2 linked regions of the Saccharopolyspora erythraea NRRL 2338 genome follow. The protein of the gene in region 2 binds, or shares a complex with, the protein of the main gene of each other region. Links are inferred from orthologs where the notes say so. Each region holds a gene or a part of one and is shown on either strand. Other genes may lie near its edges. The genes, in order: secA and secY.

What was found.
Region 1: the proteins of secY (region 2) and secA are in contact, whole or in part, in a crystal structure (PDB 3DIN), measured with the Thermotoga maritima proteins. The link is inferred for Saccharopolyspora erythraea NRRL 2338 from one-to-one orthologs. Residues at the interface, in WP_004081795.1 of Thermotoga maritima: Glu108, Gly109, Glu110, Glu111, Ala236, Glu237, Arg238, Arg239, Ile240, Thr241, Ile242, Gln243, Tyr244, Ala245, Arg246, Arg247, Val248, Thr249, Gly250, Arg251, Arg252, Val253, Tyr254, Gly256, Ala257, Ser258, Thr259, Tyr260, Leu261, Pro262; in WP_004082002.1 of Thermotoga maritima: Glu261, Ala262, Arg263, Lys300, Ala301, Arg302, Thr303, Ile304, Ile305, Leu323, Tyr324, Asp325, Pro326, Val329, Ser330, Tyr333, Ile336, Lys340, Phe345, Val349, Glu363, Phe364, Tyr374, Ser375, Gly376, Gly377, Glu393, Ile395, Thr482, Ser483.

The regions. Positions count from the first base shown.
Region 1 is NC_009142.1:7,216,218-7,226,693, reverse strand. The notes cover bases 2,832-6,243. They hold secA (preprotein translocase subunit SecA), read left to right. Parts: upstream 2,832-3,181; coding sequence 3,182-6,043; downstream 6,044-6,243. Other genes in these bases: SACE_RS30975 (Rv3235 family protein), read right to left, coding at 6,046-6,243; hpf (ribosome hibernation-promoting factor, HPF/YfiA family), read left to right, coding at 2,832-3,013. In the rest of the region: SACE_RS30995 (LpqB family beta-propeller domain-containing protein), read left to right, coding at 1-829; SACE_RS35805 (ComF family protein), read left to right, coding at 1,074-1,967; more of hpf, read left to right, coding at 2,318-2,831; more of SACE_RS30975, read right to left, coding at 6,244-6,396. UniProt on the Escherichia coli protein: Required for protein export, interacts with the SecYEG preprotein conducting channel.
Region 2 is NC_009142.1:7,615,095-7,620,067, forward strand. What follows is about bases 2,181-4,973. They hold secY (preprotein translocase subunit SecY), read right to left. Parts: upstream 4,338-4,973; coding sequence 3,024-4,337; downstream 2,181-3,023. Other genes in these bases: map (type I methionyl aminopeptidase), read right to left, coding at 2,181-2,235; SACE_RS32795 (adenylate kinase), read right to left, coding at 2,252-2,806; SACE_RS32805 (hypothetical protein), read right to left, coding at 4,958-4,973. Outside these bases: SACE_RS32780 (class I SAM-dependent methyltransferase), read left to right, coding at 1-491; SACE_RS32785 (class I SAM-dependent methyltransferase), read left to right, coding at 668-1,300; more of map, read right to left, coding at 1,444-2,180. UniProt on the Escherichia coli protein: The central subunit of the protein translocation channel SecYEG. Consists of two halves formed by TMs 1-5 and 6-10.

The sequences.
Region 1 (10,476 bases), 400 kb from region 2 along the record:
GGACTTCGTCTCCTACGAGGCCGACAACGCCGGCCGGCCGGACCTGCCGGGGCTGGCGGTGGCCAGCGAGCGCCTGCACGTCCTGGACCAGCGGGCGCAGCCGGTGCCGGGACCCGCCGGGTCCGGCGAGTACGAGGTGGTCCGGGCCGCGCAGTCGGCCGACGGGGCGCAGCTCGCGGCGGTGGCGCGCAACCCGGCCGGAGGCGTCACCCTGCGCGTCGGCCCCTACGGCGGTCAGCTGCCGGAGGTGCAGCTCTCCGGTACGGACATGACGCGGCCGTCGTGGCGGGGACGGTCGGAGCTGTGGACCGTGGTCAACCGGCGCGACATCGTCCGCCTGCTCGACGACGGCGGGCGCTGGGTGCCCACGCTGATCGACGCCCGGGAGTTCGCCGCGGGCAAGGAGATCACCGACCTGCGGCTCTCCCGCGACGGCACCCGGGTCGCGGGGGTGGTCGGCGGCCAGATCATCGTGGCGGGCATCGCCGACGAGGACGGCCACCTGGTGCTGCGGCGTCCGACGGTGCTGCCGAGCAGGTCCCCCGACCTGCGCGTCACCGGTGTCGAGTGGCTCAGCAACCGGTCGCTGGTGGCGATCACCGACAGCAGCGCGGAACCGGTCCTGGAGTTCTCCTCCGACGGCTTCCAACGGACCCCCTACGCCTCGGCCAACCTCGTGCAGCCGCCGACAGCGGTGGCCGTCAGCCCGGGCGGGAAGGTCGTGGTCGCCGACCGCAGCGGCCTGTGGGAGGCCGACGACTCGACCGACCTGTGGACGCTGATGCAGAACCCGATCGGCGGCAACTCCCTCCCGTTCTTCCCCGGCTGACGCCCGAGCCTCCGCCACGTCGCACCTGCGGCGGAACGCGCCAGGTGCGGAAGTCCCTGTGGCCGAAGGTTTCTCGAGCACTTCCACCTCGACCCATGCCGGGCAGGGGCGCTCACCCGTCGACGGTGGGGGACGCGACTCACCCCGCCGCCGGTGAGCGTCGGTGAGCGTCCCCGACACGCGTCCATGAGCGCCCCCGACACACGTCGGTGAGTCCGATCGCGATTCCGGCCATGCTCACCGGATGCCCACTCGACTCCGCGACGCGCTCTCCAGCCTCGTCGACCTGCTCTTCCCCCTGCACTGCGCGGGCTGCCGCCGCAGAGGTGCCTCCCTGTGCGGCGAATGCGCCCGAGACCTCGGAGGTCTCCACCGTCAGCGACGGCTCCTGCTGCCTCCCGCGCCACCGGCGTACGCGCTGGGCGGCTACCGCGGCAGCGCACGCCGGGCGGTGCTCGCCTACAAGGAGGCCGGGCAGCGGCACCTCGCCGCACCCTTCGGCGAGCGGCTGGCCACCGGGCTGCGCGGGATCGCCGCCCTACATGGTTGGCAGCCCGCGCACTGCCTGCTCGTCCCGGCGCCATCCCGCCCGATCGCATCGCGCAGGAGGGGCGGCGCCCACATGACGAGAGTCGCCATGCGCATGGCCGAAGCGATGGCCGAACCCACCCGCGCGCCGCTCGTCTCCGCACCACTCGAAGCACAGCCATCCCGCGACCATCAACTCGTACACAAACAACCCAAAGCCCACTTACGCAACGCCGAGTCATCCGATGACCGCTGGTCCGCGGAGGTCGTCGACTGCCTGGTGCTGCGCCCTGGTGTCCGGGACTCCGCGGGGCTCGACTCCGCCGAACGGGTCCGCAACCTGACCGGCGGTGTGCTGGTCCGAACCGGTCGAATTGCGCCCGAAACCCTCCGGCGCCGCGGTGACGGCGTCCGGACGGTGCTCGTCGACGACGTCATGACCTCCGGAGCGACCGCCGCGAGCTGCCTGCGTGCGCTGGATTCGTCCGGTATGGCCGTCGATGCCGTGCTCACGCTCACCGCCACAGCCGGCTGGGACGAACGTGTGGTGGACCCGGCACCCGGAGGGGCCAGGAACTCACGCCGCTCCGCACTCGTTCCCCGGGTGTGAGCTGGCCGAACGCGACCGGTACGAGCGCTCGCGCGGCGCAACGCCGTGAGTGGGCCGAACGGGTGAAACTTGCTGCGGGCGTCGCCCGATCGGTTTGTATCCCGCGCGCGTGGACCAGTGCTTCCAACGGTTGCGGCAATCACGCTCAGTGGCCGCTTGACTTCGCCCAACTCGGGGGGTGTCACAAATCGGTAAAGAGAGCTAACGTGCCACCAATCAGCCGTACCCGGGCTGCGGGAAGGAGTGCGAAGCCCATGTCCCTGGCGCCGGAAGTGAGCTGACATCACCTCTCCCGGCGCTGTCGTGACCGTCGCTTACGGGCGCACGAAATTCGGAAACGGAGGTCGTGAATGGACATCGTCGTCAAGGGTCGCAACGTCGAGGTGCCGGACCACTACCGGCAGCACGTCGACGAGAAGCTGACTCGGCTTGAGCGGTACAGCAAGAAGACCATCCGGGCGGATGTGGAGCTCTTCCACGAACGCAACCCGCGGCAGGCGAAGACCTGCCAGCGCGTCGAGATCACCCTCAAGGGCAAGGGCACACCGGTGCGCGCCGAAGCCGCCGCAGGTGATTTCTACGCCGCTCTCGACGCCGCGACGACCAAGCTCGAAGGGCGCCTCCGCCGGATGTGCGACCGCAGGAAGGTGCACTACGGCCAGCACAACCCGACTTCCGTGGCGCAGGCGACGGCCGCGATGGCCGACCGGACGGTGGTGACCGGCACTTCAGGCGGGCGGACAGCCCTCCTCGAAGCCCCTGAGGAAGAGCAGGAGGAGCAGGAGGAGAGCGCCGAATACACCACCGCCGAGGTGCCGGAGCAGCGCTGGAGCTCCGACAACGGCTACGAGCCGGGACGGATCGTCCGGGAGAAGGAGCACACGGCCGAGCCCATGACGGTCGACCAGGCGCTCTACCAGATGGAGCTCGTCGGTCACGACTTCTACCTCTTCTCCGACGCCGACAGCGGTCGCGCCAGCGTGGTGTACCGCCGGAAGGGATTCGACTACGGAGTGATCAGGCTCGCCGAGTCCCCCACCGGGTGACGGGCGAGTCTGCGCCAACGACGACCCCTTGAGCTGTCCCCCGCGTACCGTGGTTCGCGGGGGACAGCGTCGTTCGCAGGGACGTCGAGGTTCTCCGACCAGCTCTAATACGATGACCGCAAAGCGTCCGTGACGGACGCGTCACGATCAGCTAGTGAGGTCGACCGGATGGTCCTGTCCCGACTGCTCCGCGCCGGTGAGGGCAAGTTGCTCAAGCGCCTGCGCAGGATCGCGGCGCACATCAACGAGCTTGAAGATGACGTGCTCGCGCTGTCAGATGCCGAGCTGCGGGCCAAGACCGACGAGTTCAAACGTCGGCACACCGACGGCGAGTCCCTCGACGAGTTGCTGCCGGAGGCGTTCGCGGTCGCCCGCGAGGGCGCGCGGCGCACGCTCGGCCAGCGCCACTTCGACGTCCAGCTGATGGGCGGGGCAGCCCTGCACCTCGGTCAGATCGCCGAGATGAAGACCGGTGAGGGCAAGACGCTGACCTGCGTGCTGCCCGCCTACCTCAACGCGATCGCCGGCCGGGGCGTGCACGTGGTCACGGTCAACGACTACCTGGCCAAGCGCGACGCCGACTGGATGGGCCGGGTGCACCGCTTCCTCGGCCTCGAGGTCGGCGCCATCATGGCCGACATGACGCCGGAGCAGCGGCGCCACGCCTACGCGGCCGACATCACCTACGGCACCAACAACGAGTTCGGGTTCGACTACCTCCGCGACAACATGGCGTGGAGCCTGGCCGACTGCGTGCAGCGCGGCCACTTCTTCTCCATCGTCGACGAGGTCGACTCCATCCTGATCGACGAGGCCCGCACACCGCTGATCATCTCCGGTCCGGCCGACCAGTCCTCGCGGTGGTACCAGGAGTTCGCCCGGCTTGCCCCGATGCTGAAGAAGGACCAGCACTACGAGGTCGACGAGCGCAAGCGCACGGTCGGTGTGACCGAGGACGGCGTCACGATCATCGAGGACCAGCTCGGCATCGAGAACCTCTACGAGGCGGCCAACACCCCGCTGGTCGGCTACCTCAACAACGCGCTGAAGGCCAAGGAGCTCTACAAGCGCGACAAGGACTACATCGTCCGCAACGGCGAGGTCGTCATCGTCGACGAGTTCACCGGCCGCATCCTGCACGGCCGCCGCTACAACGAGGGCATGCACCAGGCGATCGAGGCCAAGGAAGGCGTCGAGATCAAGGCCGAGAACCAGACGCTGGCCACGATCACGCTGCAGAACTACTTCCGCCTCTACGAGAAGCTCGCCGGCATGACCGGTACCGCCGAGACCGAGGCCGCCGAGTTCAACGGCACCTACAAGCTCGGCGTGGTGCCGATCCCGACCAACCGCCCGATGGCCAGGGCCGACCAGCCCGACCTGGTCTACAAGAGCGAGGTCGCCAAGTTCGAGGCGGTCGCCGAGGACATCGAGGAGAAGCACCGCAAGGGCCAGCCGGTCCTGGTCGGCACGACCAGCGTCGAGCGCTCCGAGTACCTGGCGAAGCTGCTGGTGAAGAAGGGCGTTCCGCACAACGTGCTGAACGCCAAGTACCACCAGTCGGAGGCGGCGATCATCGCCGAGGCCGGCCGCAAGGGCGCCGTCACGGTCGCCACCAACATGGCCGGCCGCGGTACCGACATCGTGCTCGGCGGCAACGTCGACCACCTCGCCGACGCCGAGCTGCGCAAGCGCGGCCTGGACCCGGTCGACAACCGCGAGGAGTACGAGGCCCAGTGGCCCGCGGTGGTCGAGAAGATCAAGGAGCAGGTCGAGGCCGAGGCCGAGGAGGTCCGGGAGCTCGGCGGCCTGTACGTGCTCGGCACCGAGCGGCACGAGTCCCGGCGCATCGACAACCAGCTCCGCGGCCGCTCCGGCCGTCAGGGCGACCCCGGTGAGTCCCGGTTCTACCTCTCGCTCGGCGACGAGCTCATGCGCCGCTTCAACGCCGCGATGGTCGAGACGGTCATGACCCGCCTGAAGGTGCCCGACGACGTGCCGATCGAGCACAAGATGGTCACCCGCGCGATCCGCAGCGCTCAGACCCAGGTCGAGCAGCAGAACATGGAGATCCGCAAGAACGTCCTCAAGTACGACGAGGTCATGAACCAGCAGCGCAGCGTCATCTACGACGAGCGCCGCCGCGTGCTGGAAGGCGAGGACCTGCAGGAGCAGGTCAGGCACATGATCCGCGACGTCGTCACCGAGTACGTCAACGCGGCGACCGCCGACGGCTACGCCGAGGACTGGGACTTCGAGAAGCTGTGGTCGGCGCTCAAGACGCTGTACCCGGTCTCGGTCAGCTGGGAGGCCCTGGTCGACAGCGACGAGGACCTGAGCAAGGAGCGGCTGCTCGAAGAGGTGCTCGCCGATGCCGAGGCCGCCTACGCCAAGCGCGAGGCCGAGGTGGACGGCAAGGTCGGCCCGGGGGCGATGCGGGAGCTGGAGCGTCGGGTCGTGCTCAGCGTGCTCGACCGCAAGTGGCGCGAGCACCTCTACGAGATGGACTACCTCAAGGAGGGCATCGGTCTGCGGGCCATGGCCCAGCGCGACCCGCTGGTGGAGTACCGGCGGGAGGGCTTCGACATGTTCCACGCGATGCTCGACGCGCTGAAGGAGGAGTCGGTCGGCTTCCTGTTCAACGTGCAGGTCGAGGCCGCCGAGCCGGAGCCCGCGCCCGAGCAGCCTTCCGTGCCGGTGTCGGTCAGCCGGTCCGCGGAGCCGACCCCCGACCTGCAGGCGGCCGCGGAGGCCGCCGCGGCGCAGTCGCAGGTCAGGCGCGCGAAGCCGACGTCGGCGGGCCCGGCGCTCAGCCAGCTTCCCGGCAGCACCACGCAGGCCCCGTCCGCGCTGCGCGGCAAGGGCCTCGACGCCCCGGAGAAGCAGCGGCTGAACTACTCCGGCCCGACGGAGCAGGGTGGCGTCCAGACCACCAGCGAGTCCGCCGGTGAGCAGGGCAACGGCACGAGCACCCGGCGCGAGCGCCGCGCCGCGGCGCGGGCCGAGGCCAAGAAGAACAAGCGCCGCTGAGCTCAAAGCAGGGACAGCACGGTGCACACCCACCGTGCTTCCTCCTGCTCGAGTCGCATCACCAGGGCCCGGACCCGGCTGGTGGTTCCGACGATCAGGCAAGCCTCGACCGTGTGGTCATCGGTCAGGCTCGCGTGAACGGAACGCAGCCGGTAGTCCGGGCCTTCTGCGTACCACCGGGGCAGGAGCGCCAGGAGCAGCGCAGCGACCGGACTCGACAGATGCCGGCGCAGCTGCGGCACGGATCTCCGCCCCGCGAGGACGTCGAGGATCTGCTCGCCGGCGGAGCGGGCGAGCGCGCACGCGGTCCTCTCGGTCACCTCGGCTCCGGCAGGAGCCAGGACTGCGGTCATGGAACCTCCCCTGGTTCTGTTGATCTCCCGCATTACTGAGAGACGACGACCCCGGATCCGGTCACCTTCGAGCCGACATTGACCGGAACGTGTGACCGCCGGTCATCGTGGCCCAATCAGTCACCACAACCGCATTCGTGCCTTCTGACCTGGTGTTTTGTTGTTAGAGGGGGGTGGTGTTCAGGGGGTGTTCAGGGTGCTGTAGATTTTCTCTTGTCAGCGCGGAACGGGCCGGACGGAGAAACGGACCGGGCACTGACGGGGGTTGCGAACCAAGCTCCTGCCTTCGGGTGGTAGAGTGGGCGGCCTTGAAACACGAATGAGCTTTGATAGCTTGACTGGTGTTGACAACTCAAATGCAGTGCTCGTTCGGTGAGCGCGGTGGGAAACGGGAAAGGCCGACCCCCCTGAAATCGCCGAAAATCGGGTCTGCTAGTGTGGTGGACACAAGCGAGAGGAAATGCTCCCCGGAGCTTCGCGGCCTGAAAATGGGGTCGGGGTGATGGTGTGGGTGTGTTCTTTGAGAACTCAACAGCGTGCCGATGATTTAGGTTAGTGTAGATTGTATGCCCCTGGATCTCGTGAACGGCCTTGATGGTTGTTTGTGGGGTTTGGTGGTTTCTTTGAGTATGGCGCTCCGGCCCTGTGGGGTTGTTTGAGTGTCTGCTGGGATTGTTTTCGACAGTCATTGTTGGAGAGTTTGATCCTGGCTCAGGACGAACGCTGGCGGCGTGCTTAACACATGCAAGTCGAACGCTGAAGCATCTTCGGGTGTGGATGAGTGGCGAACGGGTGAGTAACACGTGGGTAATCTGCCCTGTACTCTGGGATAAGCCCGGGAAACTGGGTCTAATACCGGATAGGACACATGGCCGCATGGTCTGTGTGTGGAAAGTTCCGGCGGTGCAGGATGAGCCCGCGGCCTATCAGCTTGTTGGTGGGGTGATGGCCTACCAAGGCGACGACGGGTAGCCGGCCTGAGAGGGTGACCGGCCACACTGGGACTGAGACACGGCCCAGACTCCTACGGGAGGCAGCAGTGGGGAATCTTGCGCAATGGGCGAAAGCCTGACGCAGCAACGCCGCGTGGGGGATGACGGCCTTCGGGTTGTAAACCTCTTTCGACATCGACGAAGCCTTCGGGTGACGGTAGGTGTAGAAGAAGCACCGGCTAACTACGTGCCAGCAGCCGCGGTAATACGTAGGGTGCGAGCGTTGTCCGGATTTATTGGGCGTAAAGAGCTCGTAGGCGGTTTGTCGCGTCGTTCGTGAAAACTGGAGGCTTAACCTTCAGCTTGCGGTCGATACGGGCAGACTTGAGTTCGGTAGGGGAGACTGGAATTCCTGGTGTAGCGGTGAAATGCGCAGATATCAGGAGGAACACCGGTGGCGAAGGCGGGTCTCTGGGCCGATACTGACGCTGAGGAGCGAAAGCGTGGGGAGCGAACAGGATTAGATACCCTGGTAGTCCACGCCGTAAACGTTGGGCGCTAGGTGTGGGGACTGTTTCCACGGTTCCTGTGCCGTAGCTAACGCATTAAGCGCCCCGCCTGGGGAGTACGGCCGCAAGGCTAAAACTCAAAGGAATTGACGGGGGCCCGCACAAGCGGCGGAGCATGTGGATTAATTCGATGCAACGCGAAGAACCTTACCTGGGTTTGACATGCACTAGACTGCCTCAGAGATGGGGTTTCCCTTGTGGTTGGTGTACAGGTGGTGCATGGCTGTCGTCAGCTCGTGTCGTGAGATGTTGGGTTAAGTCCCGCAACGAGCGCAACCCTTGTCCTGTGTTGCCAGCACGTAATGGTGGGGACTCGCGGGAGACTGCCGGGGTCAACTCGGAGGAAGGTGGGGATGACGTCAAGTCATCATGCCCCTTATGTCCAGGGCTTCACACATGCTACAATGGCCGGTACAGAGGGTTGCGATGCCGTGAGGTGGAGCGAATCCCTTAAAGCTGGTCTCAGTTCGGATCGGGGTCTGCAACTCGACCCCGTGAAGTCGGAGTCGCTAGTAATCGCAGATCAGCATTGCTGCGGTGAATACGTTCCCGGGCCTTGTACACACCGCCCGTCACGTCATGAAAGTCGGTAACACCCGAAGCCCATGGCCCAACCCTTTGGGGGGGAGTGGTCGAAGGTGGGACTGGCGATTGGGACGAAGTCGTAACAAGGTAGCCGTACCGGAAGGTGCGGCTGGATCACCTCCTTTCTAAGGAGCAGCATCACGTCCATCGACAGTTGTCTGTTGGTGGGGTGTCCATGGTGGGCAAGGCGAGTGTTCTTGCGCTGTGGGTGCTCGGAGGATTAGTGGAAACGCTGACCGTTGGTCTTGTTGTTCAAGGCTTGAAGATCGTTTGGCACGTTGTTGGGTCCTGAGGGAACACACTGTGTGTGGGCTCGTCTGGTTGTTGTTTGAGAACTGTATAGTGGATGCGAGCATCTTTGTGGCCAAGTTTGAAAGGGCACATGGTGGATGCCTTGGCACCAGGAGCCGATGAAGGACGTGGGAGGCTGCGATATGCCTCGGGGAGTTGTCAACCGAGCTGTGATCCGAGGATGTCCGAATGGGGAAACCCAGCCCGAGTGATGTCGGGTTACCAGCATCTGAATGTATAGGGTGTTGGGGGGAACGCGGGGAAGTGAAACATCTTAGTACCCGTAGGAAGAGAAAACACTGGTGATTCCGTGAGTAGTGGCGAGCGAAAGCGGAGGAGGCTAAACCGTGCATGTGGGATACCTGGCAGGGGTTGCGTGTGCGGTGTTGTGGGGCGCTGCTGGAGGAGGCTGCTGACTCTTCAGCGTGTGTGTGTTGGTTAGTTGAACAGGTTGGGATGCCTGGCCGGAGTGGGTGAGAGTCCCGTAGGCGAAAACCGATATGCCGCGTGTGGTGGTGTTCCCGAGTAGCAGCGTTTCCGTGGAGGGCGCTGTGAATCTGGCGGGACCACTCGCTAAGCCTAAATACTTCCTGGTGACCGATAGCGGATAGTACCGTGAGGGAATGGTGAAAAGTACCCCGGGAGGGGAGTGAAAGAGTTCCTGAAACCGTGTGCCTACAATCCGTCAGAGCCTTTGGGTGATGGCGTGCCTTTTGAAGAATGAGCCTGCGAGTTGCTGCTGCGTGGCGAGGTTAACCCGTGTGTGGGGTAGTCGGAGCGAAAGCGAGTCTGAAGAGGGCGTTTGAGTCGCGTGGTGCAGACCCGAAGCGGGGTGATCTACCCATGGCCAGGGTGAAGCGCGGGTAAGACCGTGTGGAGGCCCGAACCCACCAGGGTTGAAAACCTGGGGGATGAGTTGTGGGTAGGGGTGAAAGGCCAATCAAACTCCGTGATAGCTGGTTCTCCCCGAAATGCATTTAGGTGCAGCGTTGCGTGTTTCCCGGGTGGGGTAGAGCACTGGTTGGCTGATGGGCCCTATCAGGTTACTGACGTCAGCCAAACTCCGAATACGCCTTGGGTGAAGCGTGGCAGTGAGACGGCGGGGGAGAAGCTTCGTCGTCGAGAGGGAAACAGCCCAGAACACCGGCTAAGGCCCCTAAGTGTGTGCTTAGTGGGAAAGGATGTGGGATCGCTGAGACAACCAGGAGGTTGGCTTAGAAGCAGCCATCCTTGAAAGAGTGCGTAATAGCTCACTGGTCAAGTGGTCCTGCGCCGACAATGTAGCGGGGCTGAAGTACACCGCCGAAGCCGTGTCAATGCGATTGAGGTCGTGTTGGGTAGGGGAGCGTCCTGCATGCTGTGAAGTGCCGCCGTAAGGTTGGTGTGGAGTGTGTGGGAGTGAGAATGCAGGCATGAGTAGCGAGTGCAGAGTGAGAATCTCTGCCGCCGGATGACTAAGGGTTCCTGGGGCAGGTTCGTCCGCCCAGGGTGAGTCGGGGCCTAAGGCGAGGCCGACAGGCGTAGTCGATGGATAACGGGTTGATATTCCCGTACCCGTGCGCATGCGTCCATGGTGAAACGGTTGAGACTAACCATCCGCTGGCTGTGTGAGTCTTCGGACGAGCGTAGTTGGTGCATGGGACCTGATTCCGCGGTAGTCAAGTGATGGGGTGACGCAGGAGGGTAGCTCTGCCAGTGAGTGG
Region 2 (4,973 bases):
TCGGCCAGGTGGTGCCGACCACCGGCGAGCCGGTCGTCCTCGAGCTCGGCCCGGGCACGGGCTCGCTGAGCAACGGCATCCACGACCGGCTGCCCACGGGCGCCCGCCACATCGGCATCGAGCTCGGCGCCGACATGGTCGAACACCTGCGCGAGCACAAGCCGTGGATGGAGGTCGTGCACGGCGACGCGGGCGATCTGCTCTCCATCCTCGACCAGCGCGGGATCGGAAAGGTCGACGCGGTCGTCAGCAGCATCCCGTGGTCGCTGCTGGACGACGACGTCCAGGACCACATCCTCAAGCAGGTCACCGAGGCCATGGCCCCGCACGCCGCGTTCACCGCGCTGACCTACCTGCCCGCCGACCGCACGGCGGGCGGGCGCAGGTTCCGGGTCCGGCTGGCCGAGACCTTCGACGAGGTGCTCACCCACACCACGTGGAAGAACTTCCCGCCGATCCTGCACTACCTCTGCCGCAGGCCGCTGGTCTGACGCACGCACCTACGAGGCGCCCCCGCCATCCGGCGGGGGCGTCCTTCGTTCGGGCACCCCAACGACGCGGAACGATCCGGTGAAGTCCGGCGGACACATCGGGCGAGCTGCACCATGGGCGCACCGGGGAGCGGCTACGGTCGGTCGCATTCCCGAGCCGACAGGCAGGAGCACCCGTGAGCACGCGCGCCAAGCTCCACGAGTACCGCACGTTCCTCTCACGCGCCCTGCACCGGCCCGGGGTGGTCGGCGCGGTGCTGCCGACCTCGCACCACGTCGCGGCCGCGGTCGCGACCGTGGTGCCCACCACCGGCGCGCCGGTCGTGGTCGAGCTCGGTCCCGGCACCGGCGCCCTCAGCGGCGAGATCAGGGCCCGGCTGCCCGAGCGCGGGCGGCACCTGGCGGTGGAGATCGACCCCGCGATGGTGCGCTACCTGCGCCAGGCGAAGCCGTGGCTGGAGGTCGTCGAGGGCGACGCGGCGAGGCTGCGGGAGCTGCTGAGCGCCGTGGGCGTCTCGAAGGCCGACGCCGTCATCAGCAGCATCCCCTGGACCCTGCTGCCCCCGGCGAAGCAGCGGGAACTCCTGTCCGAAGCCGCCGCGGCGCTCAACCCCGACGGCGTGTTCACCACGGTCACCTACCTGACGACGCTGTGGCGAGCAGCGACCCGCGAGTTCGTCGGAGCCCTGCACGAGACGTTCGACGAGGTGATGCCGCGCAGCGCGGTGTGGCGCAACGTGCCGCCCAGCCGCGTCTACGTGTGCCGCCGGCCTCGGATCGAGCCGGACGCGGGGGGCGAACCCGCGTGAGGAGCGATCACGAGCGCCCCCGAAGGGCCTGAAGCTTGCGATGACCCAGCAGCCCCGAGAACCACAGCAGTCTCACCAGTCCCGGAAGACGCCAACAGACCCGTGCGTCCAGCAGCACGGAAGCCTCAGCCCCCGGGCGGTGATCAGTCTTCGGGCTGGGTGAGCACCCAGGGACCGTCCTCGGTGATGGCGACGGTGTGCTCCCAGTGCGACGCCCGCGAGCCGTCGGTGGTCACGACGGTCCACTCGTCGTCGAGCTCCACCGTGTCGGCCGAGCCCAGCGTCAGCATCGGCTCCACCGCGATGGCCATCCCGACCTTCAGCTTCGGGCCCCTGCCCGGCTTGCCGAGGTTCGGCAGGAACGGGGCCATGTGCATCTCGCTGCCGATGCCGTGGCCGCCGTACTCCTCGATGATCCCGTAGTCGATGCCGTCGGCCGCCGCCGAAGCCCGCGCCGAGCTTTCCACCGCGTGCGAGATGTCGCTGAGCCGGTTGCCCGCCCGCACCTGCTCGATCCCGGCCCACATCGACTCGCGGGTCGCGTCGGAGAGCTTCTGGTCGCGCTCGCTGATCGGGCCGACGCCGATGGTCACCGCGGAGTCGCCGTGCCAGCCGTCCAGGATCGCCCCGCAGTCGACCGAGAGCAGGTCGCCCTCGGCCAGCACCTCGTGGCGCGACGGGATGCCGTGGACGACCCGCTCGTTCAGCGACGCGCAGATCGACGCCGGGAAACCCTGGTAGCCCTTGAAGGAAGGCACCGCTCCCGCGTCCCTGATGACCTGTTCGGCGACCGCGTCCAGCTCACCGGTGCTCACGCCGGGCTGCGCCTTCGCGGTCACCGCCGCCAGCGCGCGGGCGACGACCAGACCCGCCGCACGCATCGCCTGGATCTCGCCGGTGGACTTGAGCTCGATGCCCTTCCCTCTCCGCAACACGCGAGTCCCCTCCGGCTCAGGCCGGCGTGCGCAGCGCCTTGAGCGCGCGCTCGGTGATGTCCTCGACCGAGCCGACGGCGTCGATCCGGATCAGCTTGTCCCGGTAGTAGTTCAGCAGCGGAGCGGTCTCCGAGCCGTAGACCTGCAGCCTGCGCCGGATGACGTCCTCGGTGTCGTCGGCCCGGCCGCGCCCGAGCAGGCGCTTGACCAACTCCTCCTCCGGCACGTCGAACTCCAGCACCGCGGTCAGCTCGGTGCCCTTCTCGGCGAGGGAGCGCGCCAGCACGTCGGCCTGCGCGGTGTTGCGGGGGAAACCGTCCAGCAGGAAACCCTCGGCGGCGTCGGGCTCGGCCAGCCGCTCCAGCACCATCTCGTTGGTGATCTCGTCCGGAACCAGCTCACCCGCGTCGAGGTAGCGCTTGGCCTCTTCTCCCAGCGGGGTGTTGTTGCCGATGTGGTACCGGAACAGGTCGCCGCTGGAGATGTGCGGCACCGAGAGCTGCTCGCTGAGCACGGCCGCTTGGGTGCCCTTGCCCGCACCGGGCGGGCCCACGAGAACCAATCGCACCAAGGGTCTGCCTCCGAATCAATCTGGTGGCCTCGCGCCACCTTCGCCGAGCGCTGGCGGTATCCGTCACAGGGCGTTCGCCGGCCGCGCGACCGGCATCACGATCCAGCTCACCTTACGCAAGGAAGCCGGGCGGCCGAACGGGACCTCCGTCCCGGGTCTCCGGGACCTCCGCCGGAGGACTCGCCGGGCCGGGGCCGATCCGCACCGACCGTCCAGTCTAGCGGAGGAAGCCCTCGTAGCTGCGCTGCGTGAGCTGGCTCTCGATCTGCTTCACGGTGTCCAGGCCGACGTTGACCATGATCAGCACCGCGGTGCCGCCGAACGGGAAGTTCTGGTTCTGGCCCTGACCACCGGTGATGCCGAGGAAGAAGTTCGGCAGGATCGCGATGATGCCCAGGTAGAGCGAGCCCGGCAGCGTGATCCGGGAGAGCACGAAGTTGAGGTACTCGGCGGTGGGCCGCCCCGGCCGGATGCCGGGGATGAACCCGCCGAACTTCTTCATCTCGTCCGCCCGCTCCTCGGGGTTGAACGTGATCGAGACGTAGAAGTAGGCGAAGAAGACGATCATCGCCATGTACAGCAGGATGTGCACCCAGCTCGCCGGGTCGACGATGTAGGTCTGGATGAACTGCGCCCACCAGGTGTTCTGGTTGCCGGCCAGCTGGCCCAGCAGCTGCGGCAGGTACAGCAGCGAGGAACCGAAGATCACCGGGATGACACCGGCCTGGTTGACCTTCAGCGGCAGGTAGGTCGAGGTCCCGCCGTACATCCGGCGGCCGATCATGCGCTTGGCGTACTGCACCGGGATGCGGCGCTGGGCCTGCTCGATGAAGACCACGGTCGCGATGATCGCGACGGCGAAGGCGCAGACGACCGAGAAGACCAGCCCGCCGTGCGAGTTGAGGATGTTGCCGCCCTCGGCCGGGACGCGGGCCGCGATCGAGGTGAAGATCAGCAGCGACATGCCGTTGCCGATGCCGCGCTCGGTGATCAGCTCGCCCATCCACATCAGCAGGGCCGCGCCTGCGGTCATCACGATGACGATGACGATCAGGTTGAGCACCGAGTCGTCCGGGATCACCGGGACCGAGCAGCCCTGGAACAGCTGGCCGCGGACGGCGAGCGCCACGACACCGGTGGCCTGCAGGACCGCGAGCGCGATCGCCAGGTACCGGGTGTACTGCGTCAGCTTCGCCTGGCCGGACTGGCCTTCCTTCTTGAGCTGCTCGAAGCGCGGGATCACCACCTGCAGGAGCTGGATGATGATGCTCGCGGTGATGTAGGGCATGATGCCCAGCGAGAGCACCGACAGCTGCAGGAGCGCACCACCGCTGAAGAGGTTCAGCAGGGAGTAGACGCTCTGGCTGCCGCTGCCCTGGAGCTGGACGATGCACTGCTGGATGTTCGGGTACGACACCCCGGGGGAGGGGATCGTGGCGCCGAGCCGGTACAGCACGACCATGCCCAGTGTGAACAGGATCTTTCGCCGCAGGTCCGGCGTCGCCAGAGCCGAGCGGAAGGCGCCGAGCACGCGAACCTCCTGTACGCGAGCCGGTCGGGACCGGCCAGGGACGATGGCCGGCTTCCAGCAGCCGGCACGGCGGGAAACTCACACGCAGCGACGCGTCGGACGCGGCGCTACGGCGCGACTCTAGCAGGCCGCGCGGTGGACACAGGCAGCGACCGAGGGCTCACCACTGATCATCGATTCGCCCTCAGCGAAATGCGCTGCGGCGAAACCGCACGACCGCACCGGTTGCCATTTTTCACATGCGGCGCTTGTGTTTCCGCTGGATCGGGCGTCGCCCTCGCCCGGTAGCGGAGCGCATGCGAAGCCCTCGGTGCCGACCACGGACGGTCGCTATCGCGCCGTGGCGACCCGCGTCGAGCGCACCGCCGGCAACGGCGTTCAGCACACCATCGGGCTACGGGTCGATCCCTGCCGCACGGCACCGCACGCGGCCGACCCGGCGGCATCTCCACGCGAGGCCGACCCCGGCGGCATGTCTTCGCACGCGGCCGGCCCCCGGCAGCATTTCCACGCGAGACCGACCCGGCGGCACGGCTCCAAGCGAGATCGCCCCCAACCGCACGGCTCCGCGCGAGACCGGCCGGGGGCCACCGGCCTCGCGCGGAGCACCGCACGAGCGCTCAGCCGCAGTTGGCC